DNA from 3 places in the Colwellia sp. M166 genome. Region 2 is predicted to be linked to each of the others. Evidence: predicted binding sites of a transcription regulator. Region 2 holds the regulator's gene; each other region holds the start of a gene.
The links. Region 2 encodes FNR, which switches genes on or off when oxygen is low (the NO sensors DNR and NnrR bind a similar motif). Its sites were predicted from a motif close to TTGATCTAGATCAA; they were not measured.

Region 1 (6,513 bases), 610 kb from region 2:
TCCGAGCAGGATAAAATAAACAAAGTTCGTAATAATATTTTAGAATTGATCGCCAGTTCAAGTAAGTTATCAAAAGTACTACCTGCTGTTATCCAAGGTATTGAGAATGAATACTCAGACGCTAAATGCAGTATTTTATTACTCGACAAAACAGGAAAAAAATTAATATTAGGCGCAGCACCAAGCTTACCTGATTTTTATAACCAAGCAATAGACGGTTTCACTATTGGTGAAGCCATGGGCTCATGTGGAACGGCGGCTTACACAAGAAAAAGGGTTATTGTTACCGATATAGCAACACATCCTTATTGGACTGCTTGGGCAGCATTGGCAAAAAAAGCACAACTCTCTGCCTGTTGGTCGGAGCCAATCATCGATAACGAAGGTAATGTGCTAGGTACCTTTGCTATTTACCAACGAACAATATCAACACCAAACGAACTTGATTTCACACTTATCGAACAGTTTGCCAACTTAGCTCGTATCGCAATAGAGCGAGAAAAAGCCAATAAAACAATATGGCAGCAAGCTAACTTTGATAGTCTAACCAACTTACCCAATCGTAACTTATTACATGAACATCTAACAACAGCGGTCGATAATGCTCAACGCGAAAAAAAGCAACTTGCTATTATTATGTTAGATCTAGACAACTTTAAAGATGTAAACGATTCTTTGGGGCATAGTGCTGGTGATATTTTACTTATTGACAGTGCAAAGCGCATCAAAAAATGTCTTCGAAAAAATGATATTGTTGCCCGGCTAGGTGGTGATGAGTTTATCATCGTACTTGTCGGTACAAGTACAGACACTGACGTTGATAACATTGGACAAAAATTATTAAATACACTTGCGCAACCTTATATTATTGAACAAAAAAGCGTTTATTGCACCGCCAGTATAGGTATTGCACTTTATCCAAACGATGCCATGAGCATAGACGCGCTATTAAGAAATGCAGACCAAGCCATGTATGGTGCTAAAGCCCGTGGGCGAAACAGCATTCATTACTTTACCGAAAATATGCGCAAAAATTTTCTCAAACGCATGGAAATCATTCAAGATCTGCGGGTTGCTATTACAGAACAGCAATTTTACATGGTTTATCAACCGATAGTTAACTTAACAAATAATCAAATATCTAAAGCGGAAGCACTGATCCGTTGGCAACATCCCAAGAAAGGTTTAATTTCACCGTTAGATTTTATCCCTGTTGCAGAAGAAACTGGGCTTATTGTTGAAATTAGTGAATGGGTATTTAAAGAAGTATCACAACAGGTGCAGCAGTGGAGAAACAGTCACTGCCATAACTTAATGATCAGCATCAACACATCTCCTGTGCAGTACCGAAATAAAGGTCAGCAAATCATTGCTTGGGCTGGATCACTTATCGAACGAAATATCCCACCTGAAGCAATATCGATTGAAATAACAGAAAATTTGCTGATGGAGAATCAAGCAGAGGTGGTTAGCGCACTCGATAATATTCGTCGACAAGGGCTGACAGTGTCTATTGATGACTTTGGCACCGGTTATTGCTCATTCTCTTACTTGAAAAACTTCTCTATTGATTATTTAAAAATTGATAAAAGTTTTGTGCAGAATATGTCTGTCGATAATAAAGATGTTGCCCTTTGTGAGGCCATTATTGTGATGGCAAATAAGCTTAATATAAAGGTCATTGCCGAAGGTATAGAAACTGAGCAACAAAGAGAGCTTCTAACAAATGCAGGTTGCCTCTTAGGACAAGGTTATTTATTAGCCAGACCATTATCGATAGCTGATTTTGAACAACGACTGATTAATCAAAACATTTGATACTGCTTTATTCTCTTAGCTGTAATAGCACCGCTAAAATGAGTAAAATACTTCATTCGCATATAGTGAATTTTCATTTGTGATTCATAGTAGATAATTTTACTACTGGCAGTACATCAACCATAACTGATAAAAATCAGCAATATAACGGAATAAACCTTTGATAGAAAATGACATAATCTGGGAAAACAAAAACTTTTCACAACTCACTACCAATGAACTTTATGATTTACTAAAATTACGCATTGATATCTTTGTGGTAGAGCAAAGCTGTTTTTACCCCGACTTAGATGATCACGACCGACATCCCGAAACTCAACATTTATTTTGTTATCAAAAGGGAATTATGACGGCATATTTGCGCATATTACCCAAAGGATTAACCTATCCCGATAACATCAGTATTGGTCGTGTGGTGATTGCGCAAAGTGCTCGTGGTAAGGGCCTTGGTCACCAATTAATGCAAATAGCCCTAGCTAAATGCTTGCGCTACTTTCCGCAAGATACGGTCAAAATTTCCGCACAAGAGCATTTAGAAAAATACTATAATCAGCATGGTTTTAGCAGAGTAAGCGAAAGCTATTTAGAAGATGGAATTCCACATATCAGCATGTTACAAAAGCGCTAATATACCGCTATTCCATCAAGCAGATCATGGCTAGGTTATATAATTGTATAACCTAGCCACTGTTCATTATTATAAAGTTATTAAACGTTAAGCCGTAACAAAGCTACGAATGTTTTCAACCGCTAAAATTAAAATCACCAAAAATGTCGACAACATACCCACTTGTCGTTGAATTGAGATACCGATACTTTTCGTTAAACCAATGGCGTGTAAAGCACGGCCAACAACTAAAGTTGCCCCTAAGGCATGTTGCATGATCACAGATGCGCCATTTAATTCATAAACTGCCAATAAAATTAACGCTAAAGGGATATATTCGGCAAAGTTGCCATGAATACGAATAGCCTTAGCTAAAAATTTATTATCACCAGAGCCAATGCCAACTTTAAACTTCCTGCGTAAACGAATAATGTTAATGGCTAAGCCAATATATAAAATACCGAGTAAACTCGCGTAGAAGCCTGTTAACGATAGTGTTGCCATTTCCTTTCCTTATACTATTTTTATTATTAAACCATTATTGGCCGGAATCATACCGAGTAAGATAAGCAATTAATAGCGCCATTTAAGTAAAGAATGAGGTTATATAGGTCAGTGTCATTTTAAACGGCCAGTTTTACCATCAGATCAGCCGTTAATCGAGGCCCAGAATAACCTCCAAGGATAACAAAGATCTCCCCCACTAGCAGTCGAATAAAACACCATATCTAGTAAAATAATAAAAATAAAACCCTACATATAGTATTACTTTAACAAACTTTTGATCCTGATCAACAGTAAAAAACACAAAAACACTATATATTGTGCTCAACAGAAACAAAATAAGCATATATAGGTTTTAATATGAAATTTAATTGTTTACCTCCTTCGATTGTTTTCCAGGAAGTACCAAATGAAATTAGCCTTTGTTTTAGCGTTAGTGGCTGCAAAGTAGCTTGCACCGGCTGTCATAGTACTGAGTTATGGAATGCGGACTATGGCAGCCATTTATCAAATAAAAGCTTTATTAATTGGTTAACTAAATACCAGAACTTGATCAGTTGCGTGATTTTTTTTGGTGGTGAATGGCAAGCCAAAGCATTAATTGAAAAATTACTTATCGCTAGAAATTTGGGCTTAAAAACTTGCCTTTACTCTGGGCAAAAGCACATCGACATCAGTATATCTGAGCATCTTAATTTCTTAAAAACAGGTCCATGGCAATCAGCGCTTGGTGGTTTGGAAAGTATTACAAGCAATCAAGTTTTTCGCGATATAAAAACCGGTGAAAAGCTCAATCACTTATTTATAAAAAATCATCACAGTAATTTATTAAAAGGAGTTAACAATGTTGCAGCTTAGTGACAGGCAAATTAACCATAAAAAAGATTTTATCCATAATTATTTCCTCGCGCAAAATGCTGCTGACGGTTCAAAAATGGATGCTAATGCCAATGTTGGGCAAAAAAATATTGCTACATTAGAAGCAGAATTATTAAAAGACTGCTTTGTACAAATAAACCGAGCACTGGTACAAGACAAAATTCGTGAAGCATTTGGCGACGAGTTAGCACTTGAGTACTTACGGCAAATTGAAGCACATGAAATTTATGTGCACGATGAAACCAGTTTAAAGCCTTATTGCACGTCTATCAGTATGTACCCATTTTTACTTGATGGCTTAACTAAGTTGGGCGGCGAGTCAAAAGCACCACAGCATTTAGAGTCTTTCTGCGGTTCTTTTGTTAATTTGATTTTTGCTATTTCTGCGCAATTTGCCGGTGCTGTTGCCACCGTTGAATTTATCACTTATTTTGATTATTTTGCTCGTCTTGAATATGGTGATAACTATTTAACTAGCCATAAAAAAGCCATTGAAAACCATTTACAACATGTGGTTTATGCTATCAACCAACCCGCGGCAGCACGTGGCTACCAAAGTGTATTTTGGAATATTTCCTTGTTTGATCAACATTACTTTGCCGCTATGTTTGAAAACTTTGTTTTTCCTGACTTTTCCAAACCAAACTGGCAAACCGTTGAACAATTGCAGCAGTTTTTTCTTAGCTGGTTAAATAAAGAACGTGAAAAAGCTGTGTTAACCTTTCCTGTCGTTACCGCCGCGATGCTAACCGAAAATGGCCGCTGTAAAGATGATATTTTTGCTCGACAATTGGCCGAGCAAAAAGCACAAGGAAATTCATTTTTCATCTATTTATCTGATAGTCCTGACTCACTTGCCTCATGCTGTCGTTTGCGTAATGAAATTTCAGATAATACTTTTTCTTATACCTTAGGCGCAGGTGGCGTGGCAACAGGGTCAATTAATGTTATCACCTTGAACATGAACCGTCTGGTACAAGACGGTCGTGATTTACAAAGCGAAATTGAAAAAATTCAAAAATACCAAGTTGCCTATCGCAAGTTAATGCAAGACTACCAAGCCAAGGGCGCTTTATCGGTTTACGATGCTGGTTTTATCTCACTTGATAAGCAATTTCTAACCATTGGTATTAATGGCATGGCTGAAGCAGCAGAGTTTTGTAATATTCCGGCTAATAATAACCAAGCCTACAAAGACTTTGTCAGCAGCAAACTACAAGTGATTTATAACGCGAACCAAGCCGCTAAAAAGCATTTTGGCTATATGTTCAATACTGAGTTTGTGCCGGCAGAAAACTTAGGGGTAAAAAATGCGAAATGGGATCGTAACGACGGCTATCAAGTCAATCGTGACTGCTATAATTCATATTTTTATTTAGTAGAAGATAACGATACAAATCATTTAGATAAATTTGTTCTACATGGCAAAGAAATCACGCAATACTTAGATGGCGGCTCAGCACTGCATTTAAATCTCGATGAGTCATTATCAATCGAAGCTTACCTAAAGCTTTTCAACGTTGCTGCAGCAACTGGTTGTAATTACTTTTGCGTTAACGTCAAAATTACTATTTGTAATGATTGTGAGAAAATAGATAAACGCACCTTAATGTATTGTGACGCTTGTGGCAGTGAAAATATTGACCACGGCACACGTATTATCGGCTATTTAAAGCGTATTACTGCATTTAGCCAAGGCCGGCAAAAAGAGCATGCTTTACGTCATTATCATAAAAAGCGTGCGTAGATCGTCTGAACTCAATTGGTTGCATAAAAAAGATCGCTAATGCATAATGCCGATCACTTAAGGTGAGCGGCATTTTTCTTTTAGCCACGGGGTACCTGTTTTTGCATACTTTGAGTGTGCGTGGATAACTTCGTTCTCGTTTCATTTCATTTCATTTCATTTCTAGTTTAAATTAACTCACATTTTCTCTATATCTAAGATTATTTTTGGTACATTTCCTGGTGCATAGATTGGTATCATCGTGAGCTTATGAATTATGTGAGAAGAAGCATCCCTGAAGCTTAATTGGTTCGGATAGATACTTTTTAGTGATTGAGCTATCAATATCATTTTGTACCGGATCAGATAATATCCAAGCAATATGCCCCCACAACTCCTGAATAATAGCTCTGGCAAGTTACTTCGTAGCGTAAACCGACTTTCAAGCATCTATGCTTGATTTCTCTGTAGCCTATTTCAATCTCCCAACGATGTGCATATAAGTCAACGATATCTGTACTTGGATAAGCCATCGGGTCAGTCATTGAAGTGAGGATTTGAACCGCTTTACCTTTGATTTTACGCGTCAATAATCTTGCCTCAATGCTCTCGGGTAACGCTGGGCGTTTTTTTCTCGATTGTGGCGTTGTATATAAAAGTATCAATTTATCTTGTTTCCCAAAGCTTTGTATTACCTCATATTGTGTTCGCTTTTTGAGTGGCGGCAACCAATGAGTGTTTGTCCCTCGTTGTTGCCAATCATGTAATAATCCAAGTGAATAAGAACCTTTATCGAATAGCGTTAAACTGTCGTTTGGCATACGCTCTATCATTCTAGCGGCTAAGTTCATTTCACTTTCCGTAACACTATCAAATGCGCTGTCGACGATAAGGTGGCGGCTTAACTCCATCATGCAGACCATGCGAACTTGCGGGTATCCTGCCTCACTTGCTTTGTTGGCTATACGAGTAAAACTCG
Region 2 (6,513 bases):
GAAGAGTTCAAACCAAGGTATATTGAACTTATCTGAGTCAAAAGCGAGTGTTGCAAAAGCAAAAGAAGCTGGCATGTTAGTTCAGTATGACCGTGAAGTAGCGGCAGCTGACGCAAAATATGGTCCAATCTTTGAAGCTTATGCTGCACAAAGTATTGAAACCTTAGCTGGCAATGAAGAAGCATTAAAAGTAGGCCAACGTCTATTTTTACAAAACTGTTCACAGTGTCATGGCTCTGATGCTCGCGGTACAACAGGCTTCCCTGACCTAACCGATAAAGATTGGTTATACGGCGGTTCACCTGAAATGATCAAAGCCACTATTATGCACGGTCGTAAGGCTAATGGCATGATGGCTTGGAGTGCGGCATTAGGTGGCGAACAAGGTGTTAAAGAAGTTGCTGCTTTTGTACTTAGCTTAAGTGGTCGTGAAGTTGATACGACAGCTGCTGAAGCAGGTAAAGTTAAATTTGCTATGTGTGCTGCTTGTCATGGCGCAGAAGGTAAAGGTAGTGCTGAAATGGGCATTCCATTAGGTGCTCCAAACTTAACTGATAACGTTTGGTTATACGGCGGTTCACCGCGAGCAGTTGAGACGTCAATTGCTAACGGTCGTGCTGGTGTAATGCCTGCTTGGGATAAAATCCTAGGTGAACAAAAAGTTCACGTGATCAGTGCCTATGTTTACAGCTTGTCACAAAATTAACAACAACTAAAATTAACGGGTTTATCTGCCCTTAAAAACAAAACCTTAGTGTTTAATTACACTAAGGTTTTTTATTATTTAAATGAAAATTAAAGTTCATAAAATTAACACTTTTTTGATAGTTCCCGTATAAGAAAAGTCGTATAATGTCTGCACTATCAGCAAAGAAGAAAATTTCATGAAAACATCTTGGTATCAAGAGCCTTGGGCATGGCTTGTATTTATATTGCCTTTTACTGCTGTCGTTGCCGGTATCGCTACTTTTATTATTGCCAATACCAATCCAGACACATTAGTGGTCGGTGATTATTATAAAAAAGGTAAAGCGATCAATCTTGAATTAGGCAAAATTAAGCAAGCACAAAAGTTGGGCATGCGCTTTGGCTTGAAGCTTGTTGACGATCAACTGATCATTCGTCCAACCGGTATCGAAAAAGAATTCCCATTACTCAATGTTAATTTCTATCATCCAACACTGGCCGATAGAGACTTCTATTTAGCACTAACAGCAGATGGTAATGGTAACTTTACCCATCACTTTGAAGCTGGCCAAGACGTTTCAGGTAAATGGCGTGTAACGCTTAGCCCATTTGAAGATCACTGGAAAATTCAATCTGTGATCACCTTACCTCAAGCTGACTATATCGATATTTCGCCAAATCCTGCGGTCGCAAATTAACAAAAGATTATTAATGGGTATAGGTTAATGAGCATAAATTGTTTTCATTGCGGTGAACTTGTCCCCAGTGGTATTGATTTAACAGCAAACATTGAAAATATTAGCCAACCTATGTGCTGCATAGGTTGTCAAGCTGTTGCCCAAACCATTGTCGATAACAACTTAACCGACTACTACCGCTTTCGCAGCGCACCGGCCCAAAAAGGTGAGGCCTTGATCCCGGAGCAATTGCAGCGTAACGAAATTCTCGACGAAGAAAGTTTACAAAGTGAATTTGCTTATTACCATGATGGTTTTAAAGAAACCATATTAACCATTGAAGGTATCAGTTGCTCAGCATGTGCCTGGTTGATAGAAATGCAAGTCAGCAAGCATCTTGGAATTAATAAAATAAATGTTAATGCCACAACACAAAGAGCAACAGTGCAATGGCAAGAAGAACAAGTAAAATTAAGTGAAATTCTGAGCTTAATAGAAAAAATTGGCTACCATGCCCTGCCCTTCAAAGCCAGCACTGCAGAAGAGCTAAATAAGAAACAAGCAAAGAACTTCATCAAACGTTTAGGCATATCAGGCATATTAATGATGCAAGTGATGATGATCGCCTTTGGTTTATATTTTGGTGCTTTCTCTGACATGGCTGAACACAATTTAGTTTATTTACGTTGGACCAGCTTTTTCTTAACCATACCAATTGTCACCTATGGCGCTTTCCCTTTTTATAAAAGTGCGTATTTTGCCCTTAAAGCGAAACAGCTTTCCATGGACGTACCGGTATCTATTGCCATCAGTCTTGCCTTTCTTGCCAGCGCTTGGGCAACATTTACCCAACAAGGTGAGGTATATTTTGAATCAGTGTCAATGTTCACTTTTTTATTGTTGATCGGAAAATTCTTAGAGTTTCGCGCTCGCTCCCGAGCCGCAGATGTGTCAGCAAATTTGTTAAAACTAATGCCGATGACAGCGACTAAGCTCGTTGACCAGCAAGAAAGCTTTATCGCCGCAACACACTTAAAGGCAGACGATATTATTTTAATCAAGCCTGGCGAAACCATTCCGGCTGATAGTGAAATTATCTCAGGTAACAGCCAAATTAATGAGGCGATGTTATCTGGTGAGCAACTACCTCTGCATAAAAGTGAGCAAGATATTATCTATGCCGGCACCATTAACGGTGATGGCAACTTAACGGCAAAAGTAAAACACAATAATCAAAAGTCATTTTTAAGCCAGCTGATTCGTTTAAGTGAAAACGCACAAACGCACAAACCAAAGCTGGCAAAACTGTCAGATAAAATCGCGCAATACTTTGTCGCATTAATTCTGATCACTGCCTCTTGTACAGCATTTTACTGGGCTCAACATCAACCAGCAGAAGCATTTTGGATTACTTTATCGGTATTAGTGGTCACTTGCCCTTGTGCTTTATCGTTAGCAACACCAACGGCATTAACTTGTGCAACCACTCGTCTCAATCGTGAAGGTATCATGGTAAAGTCTGGTCATGTCTTGGAAGCCATGCCTAAAATAGACGCAATAGCCTTTGATAAAACAGGGACGCTTACCACCGGTGAATTTACCATCACAGAAGTGGTTACTCATGGTAAGTTTTCCATAGCGAGTAATTCCGAAGGTAAAGCGCAAGTTTTAGCTATTGCCGCCGCACTTGAAGCACACTCTGCTCACCCCCTTGCCAAAGCTTTCACTTGTTATCGAGATTTTAATCAAAAAATCTCACAGGTCGTTGTAGCACCAGGAGCAGGTATTAGCGGTGAAATTAATCAACAGCATTATCGCATCGGTAAAAACTCATGGTTACTGCAAAATAACAACCAACAAGCTCATAGTGCACAATGCGTACTGATGGAAAATGAAAGCTTAATAGCTGAATTTTATTTACATGATGGTTTGCGTGATGATGCCACAGATTTAATAAAATTTTTACACACTGAAAACATTAAAACCCTCATGCTTTCTGGTGATCATTTAGCTGGCTGTAACAAGTTACAAGCCCAATTACAGCTAGATAATGTCCAGGCAAACTTATCAGCACAAGATAAAGTTAACGCCATTAAGCAACAGCAAGTCACTCACACTGTCGCTATGATTGGTGATGGTGTTAATGACAGTCCAGTATTGGGTGCTGCACATTTATCTATTGCCATGGGAAGTGGTACAGATATAGCAAAAAGTGGTGCTGATGTTATATTGTTGAACAATAAATTAGCGTCGATTCAAACATTAAGAACGGTCTCTGAACGTACCACGCGTATTATAAAGCAAAATTATCTTTGGGCGTTTGGTTATAATGCCATTGTATTACCACTGGCTGTTATGGGTTATATTGCTCCCTATATGGCGGTAATTGGCATGTCTGCCAGTTCAATACTCGTAGTGAGTAACTCTTTAAGGTTGTTAAAAAAATGAGTGTGATTTATGTTCTAATTCCCATTGCAATTTTACTTACCATTATCGGTATTTACCTATTTTTTTGGGCCGTCAAAACCGAGCAATTTGATGACTTGGAAAAGCAAGGCATGAGTATTTTATTTGATGATGACAATGATAAAGCCGCTAAGGATAATAACAAAAGCTCAACAGCAACAAATTGCGTACCTAATGAAAATAAAGTGCAGAAAGACAAAATAGTAATAAGTAATCAGGTTAAAAAGTAGTTTTATGAGCCTTGATTTTTTTTCTGCTTTTATTATTGGCTTGCTGGGCTCAGGGCATTGTGTGGTGATGTGTGGTGGTATCAGTACTATGCTAACCACCGCGATATCAGATGCCTCTCAACAGAAAAAATACGTTATTATCTTTGCCTATAATTTTGGCCGTATTGCTTCTTATAGTGTGATTGGTGCTCTAGTCGCCTTCACCAGCTCAATGGCAACAAAAGAAATTGGTTTGCCTGTTTCATTACTGAAAACCATTGCGGGTATTTTCCTTATCCTATTAGGTTTATATCTAGGACAATGGTTAATGTGGTTAAGTCATGTTGAGCATTTAGGCAAAAACCTTTGGCGTCATATCTCACCAAAAACAAAAAAATTCATTCCGATTAAAAATATTAACAGCGCTTTCGCTTTAGGCGCATTATGGGGCTGGCTACCCTGCGGGCTAGTGTATTCAACTCTAACTTGGGCTTTGGCTAGTGCCGATGCAATTAATGGCGCTCTGATCATGTTTTTCTTTGGACTTGGCACTTTACCTGCTTTACTTTCAGTATCATTAGGCACAATCAGCATTAAGTCATTGCTGAGTAATGCATTATTCAGGAAGTTAGCCGCCATTTCAGTTATTTTTTATGGCTTTTACACTATACTTATTGCATATTTATAATACATCTAATATGATCCTAGTCATTAAAAAGCCAAAAAAAGCTATAGGTTATTATGAGTCAAAAATCATGCACAGGTCAGCAACATATTCACTGTCAAAATTGCAGTATCAGCGAACTATGCTTGCCATTTTCTCTTAATGATAAAGAGCTCGATACGCTCGACAATATCATCGACCGTAAACGACCTATTCATAAAGGTGAGCAAATCTTCAATGATGGTCAGCCTATGCACGCCCTTTATGCTATTCGTTCAGGTACATTTAAAACCTATACCGTCAACGAACAAGGTGAAGAGCAAATTACTGGCTTTCATTTAGCTGGCGACTTACTTGGCTTTGATGCGATCGCAGAATCAGAGCATCCAAGTTTTGCTAAGGCTTTAGAAACCTCTATGGTTTGTGAAATTCCTTATAACACCCTCGACGCTCTGTCTAATACGATGCCAAAATTAAAGAAACAAATTTTGCGTATGATGAGTACAGAAATTCGTGAAGATCAAGAAATGTTAACCTTACTGAATCGGAAGAATGCTGAGCAACGCTTAGCAACATTTATCAGTGCATTAAGCAGTCGTTATCATGCTCGTGGCTTATCAGCTTCTGAGTTTCGTTTATCAATGACTCGCAGTGATATTGGCAATTATATTGGTTTAACCGTTGAAACGATTAGCCGTCTGCTTAATCGCTTCCATAAGAATGGCTTAATTCAAGTCGATGGTAAGTTAATTATTATTCTAGATATTAATAAATTAAACGAGTGCGCAGCACTCTAATTTAATTTTCTCACCTAACATCATAAACTTCCTTATTCAGGTATTTCACGCTATGCTTAGCGTGAAATACCATTTATATTTGACACGATAATAATTTGATTTAAAACAACTATTATTGTTACAAAGTAGACTATTGTTATAAGTACAGTAGGTAATTGATAAAGGAATTAACTATGGAAAAGTATCAAAAAATACTCGCGGTTGTTGATCCAACAACTGAAGATCAAAAAGCGTTAAAACGTGCCATCGAACTTGCACGTAAAACCGGCGCTAGCATTACCGCATTTTTGACCATATATGATTTTTCTTATGAAATGACTACCATGCTATCAAGCGATGAGCGTGAAGCCATGCGTCAATCGGTAATAAATGACAGAACACAATGGTTACAATCCATTCTTTCAGAACTCAATACCGGCGAAATCAGTATTGACTGTCAAGTTATTTGGCATAACCGCCCATTTGAGCAAATCATTAACCAAGTTTTAAAACATGGCTATGACATAGTTATTAAAGGTACACACCAACACGACAAACTTAAGTCGGTTATTTTCACTCCTACCGATTGGCATATTTTACGAAAATGTCCATGCCCTGTTTTATTAGTCAAAGAACATTTATGGCCTGATAACGGCAATGTTGTTGCCGCATTGAACATTGGTAGTGATGAAAAAGAGCATAAGTCACTTAATGACAAAATCACCGCTGAAGCTAAGCAGCTAACAAAAGTAATGAATGCAAATTTACATTTGGTTAATTCATTCCCTGGTACTCCAGTAAATATTGCCATAGAAATTCCAGAGTTTAACGCTAGCGATTATAATAGCTCAATGCTAAAGCATCATGAAAATGCCATGCAAGAGCATGCTAAGGCATTTAATGTTGCCAAGGAAAATACTCATATTAAAGAAGGCCTACCTGAAGATGTCATTCAAAGCCTAGCAAACAAATTAGATGCCGAGCTAGTTATTTTAGGCACGGTTGGTCGTACCGGCTTATCAGCAGCCTTAATT
Region 3 (6,513 bases), 1.1 Mb from region 2:
TTTATCACATAAAAAAGGATCATCGCTGGCATGAATGATCAAACAGGGTGCGGCGATGTCTTTAAGCACATCTCTGCCACTTGAGCGTTGATAATAGTCATTCGCATCTGCAAAGCCATTGATAGGAGCGGTAATCATTTGATCAAAATCTCGAATTGATCGAATATGTTGTAAACTTTTTATATCAACACTATTCAGCAATTTAGCATCTATTTTTTTTATCGTACTGGCTTTGAGCATATCAACCAGATATTTTTGATAGACGCGAGAAAATCCTTGGTTAATTCGGTCGCAGCAGCTTGATAGGTCAAGTGGAGCACAAATAACACAAGCTGCTTGATAAGTCGTTTGTTTTTGTTCTGCTAAGTATTTTGTTAAAACGTTGCCACCTAATGAAAAGCCGACAATGGCTTTTTTCGCCTCTGGGTAATACTTAGCAAGGTGTTGGCTAAAATAGTCAACATCACAGGTTTGACCGCTATGATAAGATTTTGCCATACGGTTAGGTCGGCCGCTACAGCCACGAAAATGCATCAATACTCCTACCCAACCTTGCGCTTTAATTGCTGATAACATGCCCTTAGCGTAATGGCTATTTTTTGAGCCTTCTAAACCGTGTAAAACCGCAACAATCGGGCGAGTACATGCCGAGTTCACTTTTTCAGTCCAAGCTAAGTCAATAAAGTCACCGTCGGGTAACTCTAAGGTTTCATCGGTTGTAGTAATATTATGATGACGCCTAAAAAATTTAGCGGCAACAGTTTGCAGGTGAGGATTTTTGAGCCACCAAGCAGGGCTGAAAGAGCTTTTGGTAAACATAATGCGGTAATAGTAAATAATACAAAAAGTTATTGTACGTTAAAAGTACGCTAATGCCCATAAGTGCTATTTATACCAAATTGATTAAGTTCTTTCCCACTCAGCGAGAATTAAAAGGCTTAGCGGCACAGGTTCATAGTTCCAGACTGAACCTAAGTACCTACATCCATGCAAGGCATTGATTGAAGATAAGGGTTATTCTCGACAACTGCTCCTGCGTTGTTCTAATGACTTACATCGCTGTGAGCTCCTTGTCAAAATCAATAACGCAGTATGTAAACCTTTTAAACTCGAGCTCTAGGAGCTTTCTCGATATTCACTAACATCGTTAAATTTATTTAATGTAGAGTGACTAAACCGAAACAAATTCGCCTTGTTTTTGCACATCGAGAAGCGTTCTGAATTGGGAAGAAATTTAATCAAATTGGTATTAGTAGAAAAAACGATTTTGTATCAACAAGATGTTTTATGAAGTTAAATTAAACATTTTGTTCAATAGTATCGTTCTATCCGGCCTCGAAATATTGTAATGGCTTATTGTTAGCGCCCAGTTTGCGGCTCGATGACGAGATATTTATCTCGTCACAAGTGCTTATCACTGGTATTTAAGCAACAATATTATTTAGCTGCAGGCAATAAACTACTGCTTATCTTCACTAATGTGCTTTGCAAAGTAATAAATATAAAAGCCACCAATACCTAACAGAACAGCTAAGCCAATAAAAGAAATCAGTACAATAGGGTCGTTGAGTAGCATATCTAAAATGTTCATAACTTACTCCAAAAGATATTAAAATGGTTAATAGGGTAGATAACCATTGTAAATAATAACCCTACTTTATTTGTTGATTTAGATCACTATCATCGTCAGTTTATCTACTGAATCTCTTTGTTATATCGATAAGTTTTTTCATTTAAATCAATATCTCCAAGGCAAAGGGAATAATCAATATGGTTGCTATGGTGTCGGTAATGCGTTGACAGAGTGAATGTTTTGTTGCTTTCATTTTTAGCTCAAAGCAAGGTCTTAATACATTGATGCGTTTAATAACTTCATAGCTGAGTAAGCATGCAATGAAGGTGATTAATATCAAAATAGAGGCCTCTAGCGCAGCACCTAAATTAAACCACGTCACGTATATACCCTACGCGTGCGACATTGACACAGTTAAGTGAGCAGATAGAGGCTAAGGGTTTTTGTCGTATTCATCGCTCGCATGCGATCAATCTAAATTATGTTGAGTCAATCACCCCGTTAAGCTCTGGTGATAGCGAGGTTGAATTAACCAATGGAAAAAGCTTAAATTTATCTCGACGTTATAAAGAAAACTTCAAAGCTCGACTTGTATAACCGAAAAAGTAACCTTACGGGCTGTTAAGTGAAGGTTACTTATTATAGTCATAGCCCCTTGGCTTGCCTTGAAAAAGCGTCAATCTTTGTTGCTTAATATGTATTTGGAGCAAGCAAACATTATATGAAGCGCCTTAATTGCCAACTTTTTCAAGTGCAACATAGCTATAAAGTGAAAGATCAATAGCCCCTAAAGATCTTGGTTTTAAAGAAACCTTCTTAGTTTTAATTCTCGTTGCTCGATGATTTTACGGTGAATGGTGTCAGCTTTTTCTCGTGCAGTTTTAATTTGCTCTACAGATAATTTATACTCGTCCATATCACGACTTTTTTCCGCCGCACGATAGCCATTTTTAGCGGCAATAATATTCCAAATGTATGACATTTCGGTACTTTGAGGAAGCCCTTTACCTTCAAAGTACATTAACGCTAGGTTAAATTGCGCCAAGGCATAGTTTTGATCGGCGGCTTTTTGATACCAGCGCGAGGCTTGTAGGTAATTCCGCTCTATGCCATTGCCGTTGTAGAGCATTACGCCGAGATTAAATTGCGCACGAGGTAGATCTTTATTAGCTGCTTTTTCCATTAAGGCATAAGCAGTTTTTAGATCTTGTTTAGTCACTTCACCTTCGCTATAAAGTAAAGAAAGGTCGAATAAAGCATCAGGATAATTTTGCGCGGCGGCTAAATTAAATAATTCGAGTGCTTTTTTAGCATTTTTAATCACGCCATAACCGTTCAAATAAATTAACCCCATTTGATATTGTGCTGGTGCATATTGCTCAGCAACTAAAGGTTCAAATTCGGCAATCGCTGCTCTAAATTCACCACGGTTTAGCTCATATATGCCTTGATCTAGATCGGCACTGTACGCCGAGCTTTGAGCGAATAGCGCAATACTAAGTGCAAGTAAGATTAATTTTTTCATTATCATGTCCTATAGTCTGATGTTGTCATGATGAGATAGCGTGACAACTTAATATGCTGCGATAATTTAAGTGTAGCAACAAAACGTATTATGCTTGTGACATTATCTCTTCAATTTGTTCTTCAAGCTCAAGCCACTGCATTTCATTTTCTTCTAACGTTTGCTTAAGCTTAGCTTGATGCTTTAGTAGCTCAGTGAGTTTGCTTTTATGCTCTGCTTGATAAACATCACTATTGGCTAATTGAGCTTCAACGTCAGTTAATTCATCTTGTGCTTTTTGTACTATTTTTTCAAACTTATCTGCTTGTTTACGTAGTGGTGAGGCCTTTTTACGTAATTCAGCTTGTTCTTTGCGTTGTTGCTTTTTGTCTATTTGTGGCTCGCTGACAATTTTATTTGCTTTGACTGATTGTTTTTTATCATCATTTAACCATTGTTGATAATCATCAATGTCACCATCAAAATCTGTTACATGGCCATTAGCAACCAAGTAAAACTCATCAACACATGACTCTAATAAATATCTATCATGGGCAATAAGAATGATCGCACCGTCAAAGTCTTGTAAAGCTAACACTAAGGCCTGGCGCATTTCTAAGTCGAGATGGTTAGTGGGTTCATCGAGCAGAAGCAGCTGTGGTTTTTCTAAGACGATAAGTGCTAATACTAAACGCGCTTTCTCGCCACCAGACATAGTGCCAACTTTATCTAATGCTTGGTCGCCACTAAAGCCAAAGCGGCCTAAGAACGATCGAGCTTGTAATTCGGTGATATCAGGCTTTGCACGGGTAATATGTTCAATGGCACTGCTAGGCATATGCAATTGCTCAAGTTGATGTTGCGAAAAATAACCTACTTTTAAATCTTGTGCACAGTAACGCTCACCCTTAAGTAAGGCTAAATCACCGGCCAGTGACTTTATGAGTGTTGATTTACCGGCACCGTTACGGCCCAGTAAACCGATGCGGCTACCGGGGACTAAGGTCATGCCAACGTCTTGTAAAATAATAGCTTCATCATTATAGCCACATTGACTTTCTGTTAATGCTAATAGCGGATAAGGTAGTGTTTCAGGTTGTTCAAAATTGAAGGTAAATTGGCTATCAACATGCGCAGGCGCTAAATCAGGTAGTTTTTGCAAACGTTTTAAACGACTTTGTGCTTGTTTTGCTTTACTGGCTTTGGCACGAAAACGATCAACGAACGAGGTTAAATGGGCAACTTCTTTTTGTTGCTTTTGATATTGTGCATCTTGCTGAGCTAAATGCTCTGCACGTTGGCGTTCAAAGGCACTGTAGTTACCAGAGTATAATTTCGCGGTTTGATGCTCAATATGCAAAATTTGACCAATAACATCATCAAGAAAATCTCGATCATGAGAAATCAACACTAAAGTGCCGGTAAATCTTTTTAACCAACGCTGTAACCAAATAACGGCATCCAAATCTAAATGGTTGGTTGGTTCATCCAATAGCAATAAGTCAGCACGACTGATCAAGGCTTGCGCTAAGTTTAAGCGCATGCGCCAACCACCAGAGAACGATTTTACTGGGTTTGCTAGTTGCTCTTGCATAAAGCCTAAACCGTGTAATAACTCAGCTGAACGAGCCGGTAAGCTGTAACCATTGATGGTATCAATTTGGTTAATAATGGTCGCTTCAAGTGTACCGTTATCATCTTCGCGTGCTTGGGCCAATTTTGCCTCTAGCTGGCGGTATTCAATATCACCATCCATGACATAGTCTAAGGCTGATTGCTCTAGCGCTGGTGTTTCTTGCTTAACGGTGGCAATTTTCCAGCTTGCCGGCATGGATAGGTTACCCAAATCTGGCGGCAAGGTACCAAGTAAGCTAGCGAACAAAGACGATTTTCCACAGCCGTTCGCCCCAACAAGTCCAACCTTATGATTTGGGTGTATGGTAAAACTTGATGATTTTATGAGGTATTTTGCACCTCGGGCTAAACTTAAATCTGTAGCTGTGATCATTTATATTTACTCTTTTTAATGCAAGGCGCTATTGTCGCTTTTCCTTGGGGGGTTGTTCAAGGTAAAATAGAAACACTGAGCAGATATCTTGCTAAAACGAATTAAAAATTACCTAAAATTGAGTAAAACGTGAAAAAACGATTTATAGCTGGGGCAATTTGTCCGAAATGTAAGGCAATGGACACCATGGGATTAACCAAAGAAAATGGTGTAGAGACAGTAACCTGTGTTAGTTGTGGTCACTTAATGTCGCAACCTGAAGAACATGTGGTACAAGAAGTCAGACCGAATGAGCAGGTCATTGGTATTTTCAAACAAGAGTAAACTCGTTAACCGCTAATAACTGAGCAATAGCGTTTTTGAGCTTGTTTGTTTAGCTAGTCTACAAGTGCTGAAAGCTGAATACAGTCAGTGTTTAAGCGTATTTACATGTATTCGCATCGTATTGAACTCGTATCATAAGTCGAACTGAAGTCATATTATCAGTAGCACTAAGCAATCGACATTAATAAACCCTGATATCAAAAACGGTCATATCGAATGCTTGTTAAAGGCTATTAGCGGCCTTTAACTAGCACCTGACATGATAAGTTATTCGGAAAATAACGATACTTTTGAATTTTTCTCTGATAATTCAAAAGTATGTTTATCGCTTTTTCCTTTACGTGTAGCTGTGATGGCCAATGTATCTTCATGCTCACCTTTGCCAAAAAGACTGACTTGATACTCAAGTGCACTGTCTGCTGTAGCTAAAGTAAAACGCCCCATAACGACTAAATGTGACGAAGGCGTTTGAGGTGAATGATGAGAAGTTACAGGTGATAGCATTATGCCTTGTAATGCCAGTGGACCATTTTTATCTTTTAAAGTGATTTTGCTATGCACTGTCTTGATAATTTCCAAGCGATGTAAAGTAAACTCCGCCGCAGAAAGTTTGCCGTCATTATCATCATCAATCGCTGAAAAAGCAGAAACAGGTAACGAAATCACCATATACACCCCATCTTCAGCAACGTTTAATGTGCCTTTTTGTGCGACCATTACGTGAGCATATAAAGCCTGAGAAAATAACGTACTGATTAACATCACTGATGTGGCAAAGGTTGTTAGAGATAATTTCATCTTTAGTTTATTTCTCAATTTAATATTCAATTTCATCAAGTTATTTCCGGTAAATTATAACAATGAGTATTAAGTTCGGACTGATTTGATGTAAAAGTCAGCCCGCTTGCTGCTGTAAAATATTACGCTGATGAGAGTACTTAACAGCAATGACTCTCTTGCTAAACTAGCGAATTATGGTGGTGGCATGCCGCCAGTAACTTCTACTTCACCTTTTACACAGCGTTGAAAGTAAGGATAACTTTCTGTCGCAAAGTAGTGATAAATACCATTAGGGAATTCAGGTGTAACACCAACTCGACCATT

Region 1: nrdG (anaerobic ribonucleoside-triphosphate reductase activating protein) is a predicted target of FNR. The motif match lies at 3,207-3,220, and genes of this name have one in related genera.
Region 3: FGD67_RS14275 (DUF3149 domain-containing protein) is a predicted target of FNR. The motif match lies at 1,665-1,678, and genes of this name have one in related genera.

Annotation. Positions count from the first base shown of each region.
Region 1 covers NZ_CP040755.1:42,901-49,413, reverse strand. Annotated here, with positions in the region: gene FGD67_RS00295 (bifunctional diguanylate cyclase/phosphodiesterase) at 1-1,818, shown strand, start outside; gene FGD67_RS00290 (GNAT family N-acetyltransferase) at 1,994-2,446, shown strand; gene FGD67_RS00285 (MAPEG family protein) at 2,534-2,929, opposite strand; gene nrdG (anaerobic ribonucleoside-triphosphate reductase activating protein) at 3,290-3,787, shown strand; gene nrdD (anaerobic ribonucleoside-triphosphate reductase) at 3,774-5,555, shown strand; partial or broken gene FGD67_RS00270 (IS4 family transposase) at 5,629-6,513, opposite strand, start outside.
Region 2 covers NZ_CP040755.1:4,274,862-4,281,374, reverse strand. Annotated here, with positions in the region: gene ccoP (cytochrome-c oxidase, cbb3-type subunit III) at 1-706, shown strand, start outside; gene FGD67_RS19340 (FixH family protein) at 885-1,385, shown strand; gene FGD67_RS19335 (heavy metal translocating P-type ATPase) at 1,413-3,812, shown strand; gene ccoS (cbb3-type cytochrome oxidase assembly protein CcoS) at 3,809-4,060, shown strand; gene FGD67_RS19325 (sulfite exporter TauE/SafE family protein) at 4,065-4,727, shown strand; gene fnr (fumarate/nitrate reduction transcriptional regulator Fnr) at 4,781-5,500, shown strand; gene uspE (universal stress protein UspE) at 5,674-6,513, shown strand, end outside.
Region 3 covers NZ_CP040755.1:3,144,980-3,151,492, forward strand. Annotated here, with positions in the region: gene FGD67_RS14270 (hydrolase) at 1-819, opposite strand, end outside; gene FGD67_RS14275 (DUF3149 domain-containing protein) at 1,460-1,591, opposite strand; gene FGD67_RS21930 (hypothetical protein) at 1,734-1,955, opposite strand; partial or broken gene FGD67_RS14285 (LytTR family DNA-binding domain-containing protein) at 1,952-2,170, shown strand; gene FGD67_RS14290 (tetratricopeptide repeat protein) at 2,376-3,098, opposite strand; gene FGD67_RS14295 (ATP-binding cassette domain-containing protein) at 3,187-5,085, opposite strand; gene FGD67_RS14300 (YheV family putative zinc ribbon protein) at 5,215-5,409, shown strand; gene FGD67_RS14305 (hypothetical protein) at 5,677-6,207, opposite strand; gene FGD67_RS14310 (YHYH protein) at 6,382-6,513, opposite strand, start outside.